DNA from 3 places in the Ruegeria sp. BB5 genome. Region 3 is predicted to be linked to each of the others. Evidence: riboswitches for the same ligand, from Rfam matches in the RefSeq annotation. Region 3 holds a riboswitch; each other region holds the start of a gene.

Region 1 (6,114 bases), on a different contig from region 3:
TTCGACCTCGGCGGGTTCCTCGGCGTCTTTCTCCAGCGTTGGAAATGGACAGTTGGCGAAGAACACGGTTCCCGACGGCTTCAAATCCCGGCTTGATCCGAAGGCGACAGTGGAATCCACATCCTTGGCCGCCCGGTAAACCCAGGATCGTTCCGCCCGGTTGAACGGCATCTCCTCTCTGTCCAGTGCAAAGAAATACTGCCGCAGAAACTCACCGACATGTTCGAACCCGTAACGGAACCGCGCAATGACCGGGTAGTTGCGGCGCAGCGTGCTTTCGGTTTGCGTCCGGTCGCGAACATATAAAACCACAACCCAAAGCGCTGCCAGACCGACGCAAAGGACAAAAGAGTACGTAAGTATTTCGAGCAATTGAAATGCTGCTCCGGAAAACTCTGCCATATTCATGTCGAAGCCGGCTCCCGTAGTTGTTTCACTGACCTGCTTTGCCATGAGGTAACCTCATGCAGCGTTCACAACACTTAAAGGCGCCGATCCGAGTGAACTAGTAAGCCTGCGCGCGATTTGGATCACACCCGCTGACAAGCGCGAGACAGAATTTTCCGTATCTGTGAGGTCATTGAAACAAATTGGATTGTTGGTGGAAAAATGCGCATCCCTCAGCAGGCCGGGCAAAAGCTTTAATCTTGCCCGGGTCGGTTGGTCGGCGGCCTTAAAAAGCTATCTCTGGCTTCTCGATGTTCTGAACAGAAGCAGGAACACGAAAACGGAACCAATCGAGGTGGTAACGATCCCAACGGGCAGTTCTTGCGGAGCCAGCAAAAGGCGGCTGAGAATATCTGAACCTGTCAGCAAGGCCGCCCCGACAATCGCTGCGGTGGGTAATAGATGCCGGTGCAACGGCCCTGCGATCCCACGGGCGATATGAGGGACCATCAGGCCGACGAAACCGATCACGCCTGCCACCGAGACGAACACAGCTGTTGCAAGGGCCGCGACAAAGAACATGCTGAACCGCAGCCCCTGCACCGGCACGCCCAGCGTTGCAGCTGTCAGGTCTCCGGTCAGCAATGCGTCTAGCCAGCGGGCGCGATAGAGCGCGTAGGCCAGAATAAGCAACAATCCGGCGCAGACCAGCGGGAACGTCTCCCACCGGGCTAGGCCCAGACCGCCCAGCATCCAGAAGATCACCGAATGCGCGGCGCGGCTGTCGCCGGCGAAGATCAAATAGTTGGTGATGGCAGAGAACAAGAAGGACACGGCCAAACCGGCCAATATCAGTTTCTCGGGTGCGCTGGTGCGCAACCCGTGAACCAGCGCCAGCACGATACCCGACGCTACAAGTCCTCCGCAGAACGCGGCCAGAGGTAAGGTCCAAAAGCCCAGAATATCCCCGGTCACTGTGATGACGAACACGGCACCTGCCGCCGCGCCCGAGGACAGGCCAAACAAAAACGGGTCGGCCAAGTCGTTGCGCGTCGTGGTTTGCAAAACCACACCGACAATGCCCAAACCAGCCCCGATCACGGCCGCGAACAAGGCGCGCGGCAGGCGCAGATCAAAGACGATCCGGTGCAGCGGTGACATCTCTCCTTCGCTCAGGCCCGTTCCCAGCAAGATCGCCGTGACCGTGTCCGCGACAGGGATGGATGTGGTGCCATAGATGGTGGACATCAGTAAGAGGGCGGCCAATACGGCCGCCCCCAGCACAAGTGTCAGGCCCAGTCGGCCCATATCAGTTGAGGCCTGGATGCATGGCCTGGGCCATTTTCGAAATCGCTTCGATATTTGCCGGTCCGGGGGTCAATTCCTCGTACCGCAGACCGATCCAGCGCTCGTTTTTCACGGCTTCGGTCTGTGACATCACTGGATGTTCCTGTAGAAACTTGAACGTGTCCGCAGCGCCATTGCCTGTCTGATAATCAAGCAGCACAAGGAATTCCGGGTTTGCGGCGGCGACCGCCTCCCACGAGGTTCGACCCCAGCTTGTTTCCATGTCGTGGGTCACGTTTTCACCACCCGCGGCAGCAATCATAGCATCGGGGATGGCGAACTTACCTGCGGTGAATGGCGCGTCCGCCGGGCCGTCCAGCAAGAAAACGCGGGGTTTCGCCAGGTCGGCAGTCTGCGCTTCGATCACTGAGAGTTCGTCTTTCCAGCCCGTGACCAGCGCCTCGGCCTTGTCTTCAACGTGCATGACCTGACCCAGGCGCAGGACGTCATTGAACAGCAGGTCCATGCTGGCTTCGGGGCGATCCTTGTCCAGATGCACACAGCTTTCGGTCAGGATCATGGTCTTGATACCAAAGGGCTCCAGCGTATCCGGGGTCACATCTCCGCCCGGCTTCATGCCGTAATACCAGCCAGCAAAGAACAGGTCGGGTTCCACGGCAACAAGGTTTTCGACCGTTGGGTATTTCGGTGCCAGTTCGGGGATGTCGCCGCGCAGGGTGTCGAATTCCGGGCTGGTTTTGTACCAGCCGGTGATGCCGGTCAGACCGACGATCTTGTTCTGCAGGCCCAACGCGAAGGCCATATCGGTCATGTTCATGTCATGCACAACCAGACGCTCGGGCTGGGCTTCGAACACCAGCGGCGCTCCGCAGTTGTCGACGGTGACCTCGTGGGCGGACGCGCCGCCTGCCATGGCTGTGACCAGCGCCACGGACCAGATGTGTTTCATTGGGGAATGTTCCTTGGTTTAGGTTGAGATTGTGGATTTTCGGATATCCAGCGCTGGAATCACGCGGCCTTCGTGGTGAAAACACAGGTATTCAACGCCAAAAGTATCGCGGACCCGCTGGGGGGTCAGCACTTCGGCCACGGGGCCAAATCCCGTCAGCCGCGTTGATTTCATCAGGGCCACGTGGGTGGCGAATTCCGGGATCATGACAAGATCATGGACAATCATCACAACCGTGATGCCGAGTTCGGCGATCAGAGACAGCATCCGACCCTTGGCATCTGGATCGAGATGGTTGGTTGGCTCATCCAGGAACAACAACGATGGGTTCTGTGCCAGTGCCCGGGCGATATGCGCGCGTTGACGTTCGCCCCCGGACAGTACCGCCATGCGCTTGTCTGCCAGCGCGCCAAGGTCGGTCAGCTCAAGGATTCTGTTAAGTTCTCTGGCATGTTCATCCGCCGAACGGTCGGCCCAGATCGGAATCTGGCCCATGGCAACATAGTCCCGCAACAACAGCCTGCCATCCGGTTGTTCTTGCTGGCCCACAACAGCGATCATGCGGGCGCGTTCCATTGCGGGCATATTTTTCAGGCTGCGTTCCTTGACCAATACATTGCCCAATACAATCTCAGCCGCCCCGCACAGAAGGTTCAAAAGCGTGGTTTTTCCCGCCCCATTTGGACCGGCAATTGCCAGTATCGCGCCCTCGGCCAATTCAAACGAGACACCTTGCAGAAGAACGTCACCATTGAGCGCATAGTATTCGAGATCACGCGCAACCAGAAAAGATGAGGTCGTCATGATGGCTCCCCCAATTGAATCCGAGGCAAACGAGAAAGGGTTTTTGTAAATAGTGGTTGCGGCCGGTCCGTCGCGTTGGTCCAACCGTCTGCGACGTTGCGGTACTGATGTGCGAATTCCGCCAGCGCGTCGAAATCTTCGGCAGTTTCAATATCGCCGAACAGGTAGTGTGCTTTGCCGACAGCCTGAAATCCGACGGCTGTTGGTCGCGCGCAGCCCGCCATGCAGGTAACGGTGCGCACTGCGAACCCGGTTGGCAACCTGCCGGTCAACGCATTGCGCATGACATCAACAGGCAATGCGCCGGTACAGGTCGAGCAGATCAGAAGGAAATGGTCAGGTGTTTCCGGCATAGTCCGCTCCGCTTAAAGCCAAGCGCGGACAGAAGGTGCCGATCATGTACACACGTTTCAGACGTGCCATCAAAGCCTCCTTCCAGGACGCCCCGCCCCGGGTTGGTTGAACATGTGATGGCAGGTCTCCTGACTTGCGGGTCGATGCTTGGCCATCCTTCCCGGCCCAATGACCAGTGGATTTTGGCGTCGCTCACCGCTTACAGTTGCGGGGGCAGTCACGGATTTGGCGCCAAAGTGGCGAACCGCACCGTATTCCCTTTTCATCCCTTGGGCGTACCATCGGGAACCATCTGGCCCTTGCTTGTCTTAGACTGGGGGCCATGTCAATCACGATTTGAAACAACAACTTTTCGATCGGAACTCAAACGCTCAGGGTTTCGAAGTCTGCCGCATGCGTTTTCGCTGTAAGTGCGACACCCAGTGCCGCATGGGTCGCGACAGCATACTGTGTTAGAGGTGGCATTTTTTCCTTCATGTTTGAGAATTTAATTTGAAAACAGTCGATTGCCGGTCACGCGCGAGCGTTCGGGCTTCGGCCTGGCTGAGTGACACGAGCGTTTCTTCTGATGAAAGCCCCTTGGCCCGCGATTTTGACCAGATGCGGCGCGCGGATACCGGTGACCATGGCAATGCCGCTTCTGACAACCACTGTCGCAACGGGGCTGGAAGGCCGTCAAACACATCCATCGGATCGGTTGATCGATGCTTGCGGCGCAAGCTGCATTGCCCGAGGTTACGTCTCATGCTTCGGTTTCCGGATTTTCCACTGGGTCCAAAACCAAGACGAGACGGGATTCACTGGTACCTTCGATTGGAGGCGAGCGATGCACCATCCCTGACGATGGTCGCTCGGGCCAGAGTGTTCCCCGTAGCAGGATCGGAGCGCCGGTCTGAACGGTAAACACAAGCGCGGGATCGTTTCCATCAGTCGAGGTGCCGTATTGTGTTCCAGTGCCACGATAGGTGCAGACCAACCGGGCGGTGACAGCATCGGTATGAAATTTACGGCAAGCATTGGTGGTGACAACATCCAGCCGCAGCCGCAGGAAGTTGGCGTTCATCAGCTCGCAGAACATGTCGGCCAGAGAAGTGATATCATCCTGAAGCCACGCTCTTTCAGTCCCGTTAGGCATACCGGAGATATCGCAGAGTTGCCCCACGGTCGTCTTAACGGCGCTTGGTGGAAGAATGACTCGCCCACTTGGCAAAGACTTGGGATCAAGTTGGTCAAGCCAGCTTTGCATATCCGGCGGGGTTCGCCGGCGCCAAATCAAAGCGGCACAGTTTGGCTGTGCAAAAGTGCGGAGTGCCGCCGGATCATCTGCGAAGCTCACACCGGTGACGTTGTCTTTCACGGGCTTTCTAACGAAGTTCATGCTGCATCCTCTGCCCGGCGCCAAATCGGGAAGGGGTCCGGCAGTTCCGGCAAATTGTCGGGCCCTGCCGCCGAAACTGCTGGAATAAGGCAATTGTCCAATCGTGCCTTCAAACTTTGCCAGTCGATCCCGGCACCGATGAAAACGATCTCTTGACGGCGGTCGCCCCACGGCTCTTGCCAGTGGGCCTGCATATAGGCGCGGGCGCTGTCATGTGCGGGGCGTCGCTCTTCGGGAACTGATGCCCACCAGGTGCCGAGTGGTTTGACGCTGGACAATGCGCCGGCGAGTGAAAATTCAGCCACCCAGTCGGGGCGTGTCGAAACCCAAAAGTGGCCTTTGGCCCGGATCACCCCTGGCAGATCACCGTTGAGAACGTCCAAAATGCGTTCGGGAACGAACGGAAGTCGCGCCCGGTAAACGTATGACGCAACCCCGTATTCCTCAGTCTCAGGCACGTGGTCGGCAAAGCCGTACAGTTCCTTTGCCCACATCGGGTGTTCATAGGCTTGCACGAAGTCAAACAAGCCGGTGTCCAGGATCTTTTCTGCGGCAACTTCCGAATGGTTGGTCTCGATGATCTCGGCATCTGCATTCAGACTGCGGATGATCTTGCGGGCCGCATCAACTTTTTCTGACCCCGCATCATCAACCTTGTTCAGGATCACCACATCAGAGAATTCTATTTGATCCGTAAGCAAGTGGACCAGAGTTCGCTCGTCTTCTTCTCCCATCGTTTCGCCTCGGTCTCGTAGGAAATCGTGGGACGAGAAATCGTTCAGCAAGTTCACCGCATCGACAACCGTTACCATGGTGTCGAGCCGCGCCACGTCCGACAAGCTGTCGCCCGCTTCATCCCGGAAATCGAAAGTTGCTGCCACAGGCAATGGTTCGGAAATGCCTGTGGATTCAATAAGCAGGTAGTCAAAACGTC
Region 2 (6,114 bases), on a different contig from region 3:
GCGTTCAGTCGCTTTGGTTTGTGCGTCCTTGATGGCGGCCAGGATCAGGTCCTCGACCACTTCCTTGTCGTCGCCGTTAAAGATCGATGGGTCGATGTCCAGACCTTTCAGCTCACCTTTTGCGGTGGCGGTGGCCTTCACCAGTCCTGCACCGGATTCGCCAACGACCATCATGTTGTTCAGCTCTTCCTGCATGTCGGTCATCTTGGCCTGCAAGTCCTGCGCGGATTTCATCATCTTGGCCATGTCGCCCAGACCGCCGAGTCCTTTGAGCATCGGTATTCTCCTGTGTATCGCTTTGTCGCCTAAATACGGGCGGTACCCGTGTGGCACAAGGGGGTGGGGTTGCTCCCGCCCGTCGTCAAGGTCTTTGAAAGACCTTTCCTCCCGTTGGGCCCGTGGCGGGTGCGGGAGGATTTCGGGGGTGTGTGTTGAAGTGGCTCAGTCTTCCTCGAACGGGTCCCATTCGTCTTCGACCTCGGGCAGGGCTTCGGTTTCGACCTTGGCTGCGCGTTGCTCTGGCGTTTCGATGCTTTTGATCCGCGCCTTCGGGAACTGGGCCAGAACCGCCTGCACCAGCGGGTGTTCGCGGGCTTCTGCCTTCAATGCTTCCTCAGCCGCGTTTTCCTTTTCATAGATCGTCTCGCCACCGCCTTCGTTGACGACAGTGACGGCCCAGCGGTTACCGGTCCATCGCTGCAGGGCGGTTCCCAGACGTTGCGCCAACTGGGCCGAGGCACGCTGGGTCGGTTGGAATTCGATACGCCCGGGTTGATAGGCTGCAAGCCGCAAAGACCGCTTGACCTCATCCAGAAGCACGCCGTCCCGGTTTGCGCGGATCAGTTCGACCACATGATCGAAGGTCGGATAACGTGCCAGGGCGGCTTGTACATCCTGCGCCAACGCCGCGCTGGGAGCGCCGCTGCCCCCACCATGGGCGGGAGCTGAATAAGAAGATGACACCGGCACTTGCGTCTGAACCGCGGCATGCGATGGCGCCGGTATCCCGCCACCGGGTCCGCCATTTGGCGGTGGGGGCGTGTCTTGCAGACGTTTGATCAACTCTTCCGGGCTGGGCAGGTCTGCCACATGGGTCAGCCGGATCACTGCCATTTCAGCTGCCATCATGGCATTTGGGGCCGCCGAGACCTCTTCGAGCGCTTTAAGCAACATCTGCCACATCCGGGTCAGGACGCGCATCGGCAGGGCCTCGGCCATTTGTTGACCACGCGCGCGCTCGTCCGGCGAAACGGTGGGATCATTGGCTGCGTCTGGCGTGATTTTAACCACAGAGACCCAATGGGTGATCTCGGCCAGATCGCGTAGCACGGCCAGCGGATCGGCTCCTTCGGCATATTGCCCACCCAACTCGGTCAGTGCGCCTGCAGCGTCCCCGCGCAGGATCATGTCCATCAGGTCCAGTACCCGACCGCGATCAGCCAGGCCCAGCATCGCGCGGACCTGATCGGCGCTGGTTTCACCAGCACCGTGCGAGATCGCCTGATCCAGCAGCGAGGTCGCGTCCCGCGCCGAACCCTCGGCTGCACGGGTGATCAGCGCCAGCGCGTCATCCGCGATCTGAGCGTTTTCCGCCGCCGCAATCTTGCCGAGCAGGCTGATCATGTCCTCGGGTTCGATCCGACGCAGGTCGAACCGTTGGCAGCGCGACAGAACCGTCACTGGCACTTTACGAATCTCGGTGGTGGCGAAGATGAACTTCACATGCTCGGGCGGTTCTTCAAGCGTCTTGAGCAGCGCGTTGAACGCGCTGGTCGACAGCATGTGGACCTCGTCGATGATATAGATTTTGTAGCGCGCACTGGCGGCGCGATAGCGGACGCTGTCGATGATCTCGCGAATATCGTTCACACCGGTGCGGCTGGCGGCGTCCATCTCCATCACATCGACGTGGCGGCCTTCCATAATGGCCACGCAATGCTCGCATTGGCCGCAGGGTTCCGTGGTCGGCTTACCCTCGCCATCGGGGCCGATGCAGTTCATGCCCTTGGCGATGATCCGGGCCGTGGTGGTTTTGCCGGTACCGCGAATGCCGGTCATGATGAAGGCCTGCGCGATGCGGTCGGCCTCGAACGCGTTTTTCAGCGTGCGCACCATGGCATCCTGACCGACGAGATCGGCAAAAGTTTCCGGGCGGTATTTGCGGGCAAGAACCTGATAGGCGGGGCTGGGCGTGTCGTTCATATCTGCTCTGTCGGATTCGGGTTCCGATGCAGCGTAGAGACCCCCGCCGCCCGCGTCCACAGCAGGCTTGGGTGAATTTCGGTTTGCAGCACAATTTGCACGCCTTAGAAGCGAGTATCAGGGAGGGTCCGTAGTGAGCCAGTTCGCACTTCATTCAGTTCAGATTGGAAACGGCACCGTTGCCTTGTCGCCCCTTCCGGGGCGCGGTGGCGGGTATACGCGGGACTTGGGAATGATCCGCGACTGGCAGCCGGATCTTGTGATCTCGATGACCACCGAGGTCGAAATACTGCAAGAGGGCGCAAGTGGGCTTGGCGAAGACCTGCACGCACTCAATATCGCATGGGTGCATCTGCCGGTTGCGGATTTCGGTACGCCGCCTCCTGAGGTTGACGCGGCGTGGGGCAGTGTCAGCCCTGCGGCGACTGATATCCTGTCCTGCGGGGGGCGGGTGCTGGTGCATTGCCGGGGCGGCTGTGGCCGGTCCGGGATGATCGTGCTGCGCCTTATGGTCGAGCATGGCGAAGACCCCGAGACAGCGTTGGCCCGTTTGCGGGCGGTGCGGTCCTGCGCCGTCGAGACCGACGGCCAGATGGAATGGGCAGCCCTTGGGCGGACGCGCGGCTAGATCAGAGCGCCACCTGCCGCTCTGCCTGTGCCACCGGGTTGGGCGGGATCGCTGTGACCTCAAGCATGGCGCAGGGGGGGGTGGTTAGCATGCCTGCGGGGCGCATGGTCACATCCGGGCCGAACATCATATCTGCGTAAGCATCCAGCGACTCGAGGGGCGCATCCTCGCTTGTTCCACAAAAGACCCGGATCAGGTCTTTTTGAGCGCGAAACCGTGCGCTGCATCCTTGCGTGCAATAGGCCAGCTCAGTGCTGCCGTCGAACTCAAAATCAAACGTCGTCGCAGGAACGGCCGCGTCCATCGCCTGCACGATCGCGCGCGCCATCTGTGCCAGCGCCGGACAGGTTTTTCCGGTGCGTTGGCAAACGGTTGCGGAATACTGGTTCGTCTTTGTCTTCCAGATCATATTGCGCCCTCCGCGCGTGGAACGGGGGCATGGATCAGGTGTGACAGCGTGCTGACGACCTGCCCGGACACCCCGCCCGAGTTTCGGTTTCTTGTTCGATGGCAGGTCTCCTGACTTGCGGGTCGTTGCGTTGCCGACCTTCCCAGCCTTGCGGCCAGTGGTGTTTCGGCATTGCTCACCGCTTACAGTTGCGGGGGCAGTCGCGGCCTTGGTTCGTTCCGGTATTCCGGGCAGAACCGCACCGTGTTCCCTTTTCATCCCGCCCCGGGGACCGGGGACGAGAACCATCACCCAATCGCTAGCGGGTAGGGGTGACCTGAGTCAAGCCGCCTTTTGGTGGGGCAAAGTGGACGCGTGGTCATGCGGAAACAGGATTGACTTAGGGTGGCAAAAGATGCCGTTTGGGGTGGTGAACTAATCGGTTCAGATTGAGGGCGCCATGCTGGATACCGCACAAGCTGTTTTAACCGAGGATTTTCAGTTTCCTTCTGGTTCGACCCAACTGTCGGCTCGGCTGTACCTGCCGGTGGCCGAACCTGGGATCGCAGTGGTGATCCACAGCGCCACCGGAGTGCCGCGCGACTATTATCAGCACTTCGCACGCTGGTTGGCTGCGGAACATGGCATTGCCTGTCTGACCTATGATTACAGCGATTTCGGTCATTCGCAGAGCAGGCCATTGAAGTCAGCTCAGGCCACGATGGCGGATTGGGCGCTGATCGACATGCCTGCGGCTCGGGCCGAGATGCGCAGGCGATACCCCGACGCGCAGCACTGGAGCATCGGCCATTCCGTCGGCGGTATGCTGGGGCCGATTCAGCCCGATATTGATCAGATCGACCGCATGATCTGCGTCTGCGCCGGGCCGGTGACTGTGTCGGACCATCCCTGGCCTTATCGGGCGTTGGCTTTGCTGTTTTGGTACGGACACGCGCCCCTGGCCGTAAAAGCGCTGGGTTACCTGCCGGGCAAGGCACTGGGATTCGGATCGAACCTGCCTGCCAGTGTCTATTGGCAGTGGCGCCGCTGGTGTACTGCGCCGCGCAACTACCTGCCCGAAATCGGCGTGTCCTTGCCCGAGGCCCGCTGGGCACAGTCAGACACACCAGTGGATCTGTTCAGCTTTGAGGATGACGATCTGGTGCCAAAGAACGCGGTCTGGCGGCTGGCTGATCTGTACGGGCCCAACGCACGCCGCCATTTGTTGTCTCCGGCCGAGTTCGGACTGTCCGAGGTTGGCCATATCGGTGCCTTTGCCCGGCGCAATTCGGCTGTCTGGCCACGGTTGATTGCCTAGGCCTGTTCGCAACAATTCAATGTCGGGAGTTTAAGTGAGAGGTTGGACATCGACCCAAGCGGGGCTCGTTGTGGCTGCTTCCTTCCGGACCTGACCAGGTTGGCGAGGCGCTCGCCCGCGCCAACCTCTCGGGGTCTGATATAGGCAACGGGCGCAGGAAACACAACCCGTCAGAGCGTCAAACGGATCAGCAAAAAGCCCTCATCGTCTTCTCCGACGACGTGGGGGTCATATTCTTCAAGCTCGGCAATGTGAGTTTGTGCCTTCGGACCGGTTCTTAATAGCGCAGTCGCGCCCTGCATCGAGGCAAAGCCAAAAGGATAGGACGCATATTGCAAGGGATCTTGCGGCAGTGCGCCGGACAGATAGTCCTGCAAGACGCGCTGAACAGGCAGGTTCGGCAGCGCGATGGGCTCGGCCTGATCAACAAAGGGAAAGTGACCCCCGCCATTGGCACGGTAATTGTTCAGTGCGACGACGAACCGTTGATCGGCGGCCATCGGTTGGCCGTCAAAGCGAATGTTGCGAATGCGCCGGTTGACGGGGTCGATCAAGTGACCGCCAGCGTCGAACCGAGCCGGTTGAGAGAGATCAAATTGATAAGTAAGCCCCTGTATAATATCAAAATTATGCCCCGCCCTGTTGATGTCGACCAATGTGGTCTGATGTCCCGGCGTAATCTGGTTGAACACGCCTGCAGACATCTCAAGCCAGTCGCTGATCTGCTCTCCGGTGACAACTACCGCCTGCAGCTCATTGGGAAACGCATACATGTCGTTGACATGGCGCAGGCATATCTGGCCGGGCGGGACGTCGGTGAAAAACCGGGGGCCGGCACGCCCCCCGAACTTTGAAGGCGCGGTCGCGGACAGAACAGGAAAATCCGCAAATGACGTGTCCAGCAGATAGGGCCGCAGGGCTGCTGCCTGGGCCGCGGCGGTCAGAACCAAACCTCTGTCCGGGGCGCAAAAACTGAAATAGCTGTGCAAATGCTGATCGGTCTGGCCAACGGGTTGCGCCGTGCGCCGCCGGGTTTCCGAATGGCCCCGGGCGAAAAGGCGCGCCAAAACAGGGTCTTCCTGGATAGGCTTGGGTGAGCCGTCGGGTTTGGTTGGGCATATCGACCGCAGACTGACGCGATGATCCTGAACGGTCCAATGGCCATTTCCCGCCCTGTCCAATGTCAGGTCGATCACCCCCAGAAATGACCCGGACGCACCGGGCATGACCACCGGCTTTCCGTGAACCAGACCCCGATTTGCATCGACGTGCTCAATCCCGTCATGTGCGTTTCCGGGCAGTGTCAGATGTGAATGCCCGGCAATCAGCGCATCAATTCCTTCGATACCGGCCAGCGGGATGACGGCATTTTCCAAACCCGTTTCCGGTTCGGCCGACCCTATCCCTGTATGCGCCAACGCAAGGATCAAATCGCAACCCTGCGCTTTCAGATTCGTCACTTTTTGTGCGGCGCAGGTCAGGATATCTTCGATGACGACCTTGCCTTGTAGCAGGTGTGCTTCCCATTTGGCTGTCTGCGGTGGCAGGACTGAGAACGCACCAATTTTCAGCGCAACA
Region 3 (6,114 bases):
GCGCTGCCGCCGGTGACGGTCTTGGCAGCGGCAAACCCGGCCTCGTGCGTGGCATAGTCGTTGGCCAGCAGCAGGTCGGTCTCGGTCAGGTCCTGCAGGTGGACAAAGCTGTCGGCATTGGCGACGCGTTCGGTGATGCCGGTGACATCCTGCGCGATATGGTCGCCCTCCAATGCAAAAGAGCTTGCCTGCAGCCATGCTTCACCCGCCTGCGCGCGGGCTTCATCGGTATAGATTTCAGACAGTTGCGTCATATTCACGCCATAGCTGCCGGGCGCGGGGCCAAAGACTCGCGCGGCAGGGGTTTGCCCGGCATAGGGGTTCCAATCCGGGGCTTCATCACGGTCAGACAAGGCACGGACGGCCTGACCGAACAGTGCCGAAAGCGTCGGGAACACGTCGCGGAACAGGCCCGATACGCGCAGGGTCACATCTAGGCGAGGGCGGCTGAGATCGGTGATCGGCAGCACTTCGATGCCTGACACTCGCTCGGACCCCTTGTCCCAGACTGGCTTGACGCCCAACAGGTGCAGCGCCATGGCGAATTCTTCGCCTGCCGTGCGCATGGTGGCCGAGCCCCATAAGTCGACGATCAGGCCCTTGGGATAATCACCTTCCTCTTGCAAATGCCGCCGCACCAGCTCTTCGGCCAGCTTCACTCCTTGGGTATAGGCGGCGCGGGTAGGAACCGAACGCGGATCGGTGGTATAGAGGTTCCGACCGGTAGGCAGCACATCCGACCGCCCACGATAGGGTGAACCGGACGGTCCGGCCTCGATCCGTTTTCCCGCCAGCACGTCAAGCAGAGCCCTGCGTTCCGCACGGGCGGAAGGAGCGGGGTCGAAATTACCGGTGACCTCAGGCGTGCGACCAAAGATGTGCAACCCGTCACCGAACTGGCTTTCCTTGATATCACAGACAAACCTGTCGATGCGGGTGATTGCCTCGGCGGTGCAGGTGGCCTGATCCAGACCCAGATCGCTTTCCAACCCGATGGCCTGCGCCTCATCGCGGATATCTTCTTGCAGGCGGTCCCGGCGCTTGGGGTCCAGCCCGTCGGCGTTCGAAAACTCGTCCAGCAGGGATTCCAGCCGCACCATCCGGTCGGGCGTGCCGCTTTCCTTCATCGGGGGGGGGATATGACCCAGCGTGACCGCCCCAATCCGGCGCTTGGCCTGCGCGGCCTCGCCGGGGTCATTGACGATGAAGGGGTAGATCACCGGCAGATCGCGGATCAGCGCCTCGGGCCAGCAATTCGCCGACAGGGCGACCGATTTGCCGGGCAGCCATTCCAGCGTGCCATGCGCGCCGATATGGATCAGCGCATCCGCACCCAACCCTCTGCGCAGCCACAGATAAAAGGCCACATAGCCGTGGCGTGGGGTGCGTGAGAGGTCGTGGTAATCATCCTCGCGCAACTCGGGCGTGCCGCGTTCGGGTTGCAGCGCGATCAGGGCCTTGCCACGACGCAAAGCGGTGAAATTGAAAGCGCCGTCTGCTAATGCTGGATCATCCTCGGGCCGTCCCCAAACGGTTTCGAGGTCCCTGCGCAATTCATCCGGCAGATCGGCCAGCGCCGCCAGATAATCCGCAAGCGGCCACGATACCCTTGCATCCATAAGGGTTTCGGTAATGGGTTGGGCGGGGGCGGTGTCGTACCCTTCGTCCTGCAGATCGGCCAACATCGCCTCGGCAGAGGCCAGCGCGTCCAGCCCCACAGCATGGGCCATCTGCCAGGCCTTACCAGGGTAAGTGGACAGCACCAGCACTGGGGTTTGATCGGCCTTGGGCTTGTCATGCAAAGCCAGCCACCCGGTCACCCGGTCGATGATGGCTTCGATCCGTTCATCTTCGGCCCGGTGGGCAAATCGCGAGTATTCCAGATGTGGGTCGCGTTTCCCGGGTTCTTTGAATGAGGCGATGCCCGCCGAAATCCGCCCGTCCACCTCGGGCAACACCACATGCATGGCAAGGTCGGCGGGCGAGAGGCCACGTTCCGCCTCGGCCCAGGCCTTGCGGCGTGCAGTTGACAAAGCGACCTGAAACACAGGGACATTGGCCGCGTCCAGCGGAGATGTGCCAGACGCGCCCTTGCCCGAGAATGAAGTGGCGTTGATGATGGCCGACGGCTGCATTGCTACGATATTTCCGCGCAACCATTCGGCGGCGGTTGGGGCTTTCAACGACGGCGCGAACAGGCCCACAGCCTCGAACCCGCGCGCGCGTAGGTTACGGATCAGGGCCGCGACCGGGGCGGTGTCCGCCGAGGTCAGGTAAGCGCGGTAGAAACTCACGAGAATGCGTTTTGCATCGCCCGTGAACGCCTTTTCCACTGGGATCACGCCACGATCCGGGCACCAGGCGCCGCATTCGGGGATGGTTTTGGCCCCCATCACAGGGCCTGCATAAAGCCCCGCCGCCAGCGCCATCTGTGCCAGCGCGGCCTGCGCTGCAACTTCGCCGCCGGTATCGCACAGATGCGCCAGCCGCCGCAGGGTTGAAACGGGTAGGGTGGAAAAGTCGTCCAACCGCGTATCTTCGCGCCCATCCGCTGGCAGGACAGCCAGCGCGATGCCCTTGTCCTGCGCCAGCGCCAGAACCTGCTGCAGGCCATAGGACCAATAAGGCACGCCGCCGATCAGGCGGATCAGGATGCCTCTCGCACCTTCCAGAGTTTGTTCGACGTAGGTGTCGACGGACAGAGGGTGTTTCAACGCCGTCAGATTGGCCAACCGCATCGTGGGCATCCGCCCCTCAGCCCCGCCACCGCGATGCCAGCCTGCCGCGAAAGCTCCGAGGTCGCTGTCCGAAAAGGACAGCACCACCAGATCCGCCGGGCTTTGGCCCAGATCGGTCGGGGTCTCGGTTTCCTCGAGCCCGTGGCTTTCGCGGAAGACGACGTGCATGGCTTACTCGGCGGCCTCGGTCACACCCACGAGGATCTCGCGGATCGCGGCCTCTTTGATGTCGTCATGTTCGGCAATCACCACCAGACGCGAGCGGCGCTCTTCGCCGGGTTCCCATGGGCGGTCGTACTGATGTCGCACGCGTGCGCCAACCGCCTGGACCAACAAGCGCATCGGTTTGCCTTGGACAGCGGCGTAACCTTTGACCCGCAGGATGTTCAGCTCATTTGCCAAGCGTTCGATATTAGCAACCAGTGCTGCCGGATCGGTCTGTTCCGGCAACTCGACGATAATGCTTTCGAAATCGTCATGTTCATGATCGTGGTGGCCATCGTGGTGCGACGGGCGTGCATCCATGTCATCCTCGGCGGCAGCCTCAAGCCCCAGTACGACGCGCACGTCCACAGCGCCTTCGGCAACTTCGACGACGGGCAGGGGGCGCGGAGCCTCGGCTGCGATCACTTCTTTGGCCTTTGCCACGCCTTCCGGACCAGCCAGATCGGGCTTGGTAAGCAGGATGATGTCGGCGCAGGAAATTTGATCCTCGAAAACCTCGGACAGGGGTGTTTCGTGGTCGATCGAGTCATCGGCCAGGCGCTGGGCGTCCACAGCCTCGACATTCGGGGCGAAGCGACCGGCGGCGACAGCCTCGGCATCGGCCAGAGCGATCACGCCATCCACGGTGATTTTCGAGCGGATATCGGGCCAGTCAAACGCTTTCAACAGCGGCTTTGGCAGAGCCAGACCGGACGTTTCGATCAGGATGTGATCAGGGCGCGGCTCCAGTGCCATCAGCGCCTCGATGGTCGGAATGAAATCATCGGCCACGGTGCAGCAGATGCAGCCATTGGCCAGTTCCATGATATTTTCCGCCGGGCAATCGGGAATGGCGCAGGATTTCAGAATGTCGCCATCCACACCCACATCGCCAAATTCATTGACGACAACGGCCAGACGCTTGCCCTGCGGGTTCTGCATTAGATGTTTGACCAGCGTGGTTTTGCCCGAACCCAGAAAGCCGGTGATCACAGTGACGGGGAGTTTTTCGAGGTTGCTCATTTCAGGGCTCCAATCGGGGGAATGCGGGCCGCACAGTTTTTGCGGAAATGTTCGGGACGTTCGCGCCATTTGACCAGACCGTCTTCGGCGGAGAGGTACTTGGTGACGCCTTCGACGATGGTGTCGACATGGTCGGTTTCGTTCAGGTTTTCGTACACAAAGGTCCAGCGGGTTGGTCCGCCGCGCAGCACTATGGAGCAACCCTGATCGCAATTTGACAGGCACTCGACCGGCTTCAGCACGATACCTTCGGGCAAATCGGCGTCTTCCAGTGCTTTGTGCAGCAGGGCACCTGGACGTTGCGCATCGTCTTCAATCGGCAGGCCACGCCGACAGGTCGTGCAGACCAGCAGCTCGACTGGTGCAGTCTCGGTCACGTCTCTCATCCCCCCAAATCCTCTTTGCAGGGGACGGGGTTTCATGCGGGCCACGTCTGCACATGGACCCGACACCGGATCACCCCGTCCGGTTTCAACTTCGGGCGCTGGCAGGTCTCCCGGCTTGCGGATGTCGGGGCGTTTGCCCCGGCAGATGTCCCGCCTTCCCGGCCTTGCGGGCCAGTGGCATTGGGCACCCTCTCCGGTCACGGTCGCGGGGGCGGCTGCGTTTGACGGTTGCCCGCTGACGCATTCCCTTTTCATCCATCCGAAGATGGACACCAACGCATGCGACATGCGGCACGGGCAGGGGGCTTGTCAAGCACGAGGCGCATGGTGAAATCGTTCAAACCGAAAAAGCGACCAGCCTGTGTCAATCCGCGGCATGCGCGGCCAGCCTCTCGCGCAGCCAAGCGCAAAACAACCCTGCCGCAGCGGTCGATTGCGCAGCGCCTTGTGTACTGATCAGGTAATGCGACTGGGCAAAGGGAATCGCAGGGCCCGCAATTGCAATCGGCGCGGCCTGCCGGATCGCATTCCTGGCGAACCGTTCCAGAACCGTTGCATAGCCCGCCCCGGCCATCACAAGTTGCAGTGCTGCGACCGAGGTGTCCACCGAATGTCGGGGCGGCTGGTCCGGAAGCGAGAGCCCGTTGGCCTGAAAGTACCGCGCCCAGTTGTCTTCGTATCCAAGGATATGAATCAGAGGGCCTTGCCGCAGTACGTTCAGGGTCGCGGGCGAGTCCCCGGCCCGGCATACCGGTACCAGCATTTCGTCTGTCAGCTTTTCGGACTGAACGCCGGGCCAATCGCCATAACCCAACCGGATTTCCACATCCACATCGCCGGGGGCCACGCTGTCATTCCAGATGTGCGAGACAAGGCGTACGGGGATCTCGGGGTGGCGAGCGGTAAAGTCGGGCAGTTCCGCCGCGACCCAATAGGTGGCTGTCGATATCGCCGCACGGATTGTCAGGGTCTGGCGAGAGGCAGGGCCGAACAGGCTGTTGGTGGACAGGGCGATGTCACCAAGCGCACGCCGCACAGTCAACGAATAAGACTGCCCCAGCTCAGTCAGTTCCAACCGCCGGGCATTCCGGGTGAACAGCTTTTGCCCAAGCTCGGCCTCAAGCGACCGGATATGCAATGAGACCGCCGTCTGCGTCAGGCCCAGCTCTTTTGCTGTGGTGGTAAAATTCAGATGCCGCGCGGCGGTTTCAAAGCTGCGCAACCATGTGGGGTTTGGAAGGCGGTCCATATATCACCAAATTATTTTGACCATAATTGGCATTATTAATCATTTTCGTTTCTAACAGACAACACTGATACTCGGCCCGAATACGACCGTCAGGAGGGAAACATGAAAGTCGGATTTATCGGTTTAGGAAATGTGGGCGGCAAACTGTCCGGCTCGCTTCTGCGCAACGGGATTGACCTGACGGTTCACGACCTTAACCCCGATTTGGTGGCCGAGTTTGTGGCCAAGGGGGCCGAAGCCGCGGAAAGCCCGGCGCAGATGATGCGGGACTGCGATGCCGTTATAACCTGCCTGCCGTCCCCGGCGGCCTCGGACGCAGTGATGCAAGATTTGCTGCCCGAGGTCGGGCCGGGCAAGATCTGGATGGAGATGTCGACCACCGACGAAGCCGAGGTTAAACGACTGGGCGCCATGGTGATCGAGCGTGGAGGCGCGGCGGTGGATTGCCCGGTTTCGGGCGGGTGCCACCGGGCGGCTACTGGCAATATCTCGATTTTCGCCGGATGTGATCGCG

Evidence for each region. Region 3 has a riboswitch for cobalamin ahead of ACR0DL_RS07650 (DUF1636 family protein). Riboswitches for the same ligand answer to the same signal wherever they lie in the genome.
Region 1: another riboswitch for cobalamin. It lies ahead of ACR0DL_RS17555 (DUF1636 family protein); the one in region 3 lies ahead of ACR0DL_RS07650 (DUF1636 family protein).
Region 2: another riboswitch for cobalamin. It lies ahead of ACR0DL_RS18290 (hypothetical protein); the one in region 3 lies ahead of ACR0DL_RS07650 (DUF1636 family protein).

What each region holds. Positions count from the first base shown of each region.
Region 1 is NZ_JBQFUX010000009.1:67,228-73,341, reverse strand. Features, by position in the region: gene ACR0DL_RS17575 (FMN-binding glutamate synthase family protein) at 1-402, opposite strand, end outside; gene ACR0DL_RS17570 (FecCD family ABC transporter permease) at 682-1,695, opposite strand; gene ACR0DL_RS17565 (ABC transporter substrate-binding protein) at 1,697-2,644, opposite strand; gene ACR0DL_RS17560 (ABC transporter ATP-binding protein) at 2,663-3,448, opposite strand; gene ACR0DL_RS17555 (DUF1636 family protein) at 3,445-3,801, opposite strand; cobalamin riboswitch at 3,904-4,110, opposite strand; gene ACR0DL_RS17550 (DUF6525 family protein) at 4,276-4,548, opposite strand; gene ACR0DL_RS17545 (DUF1826 domain-containing protein) at 4,545-5,180, opposite strand; gene ACR0DL_RS17540 (GTP-binding protein) at 5,177-6,114, opposite strand, start outside.
Region 2 is NZ_JBQFUX010000010.1:49,291-55,404, reverse strand. Features, by position in the region: gene ACR0DL_RS18305 (YbaB/EbfC family nucleoid-associated protein) at 1-276, opposite strand, end outside; gene ACR0DL_RS18300 (DNA polymerase III subunit gamma/tau) at 442-2,202, opposite strand; gene ACR0DL_RS18295 (protein-tyrosine phosphatase family protein) at 2,336-2,830, shown strand; gene ACR0DL_RS18290 (hypothetical protein) at 2,832-3,239, opposite strand; cobalamin riboswitch at 3,323-3,543, opposite strand; gene ACR0DL_RS18285 (alpha/beta hydrolase family protein) at 3,679-4,536, shown strand; RNA gene ffs (signal recognition particle sRNA small type) at 4,569-4,667, opposite strand; gene ACR0DL_RS18275 (bifunctional 2',3'-cyclic-nucleotide 2'-phosphodiesterase/3'-nucleotidase) at 4,707-6,114, opposite strand, start outside.
Region 3 is NZ_JBQFUX010000001.1:1,532,002-1,538,115, reverse strand. Features, by position in the region: gene cobN (cobaltochelatase subunit CobN) at 1-2,906, opposite strand, end outside; gene cobW (cobalamin biosynthesis protein CobW) at 2,910-3,965, opposite strand; gene ACR0DL_RS07650 (DUF1636 family protein) at 3,962-4,351, opposite strand; cobalamin riboswitch at 4,435-4,643, opposite strand; gene ACR0DL_RS07645 (LysR substrate-binding domain-containing protein) at 4,716-5,600, opposite strand; gene ACR0DL_RS07640 (NAD(P)-dependent oxidoreductase) at 5,703-6,114, shown strand, end outside.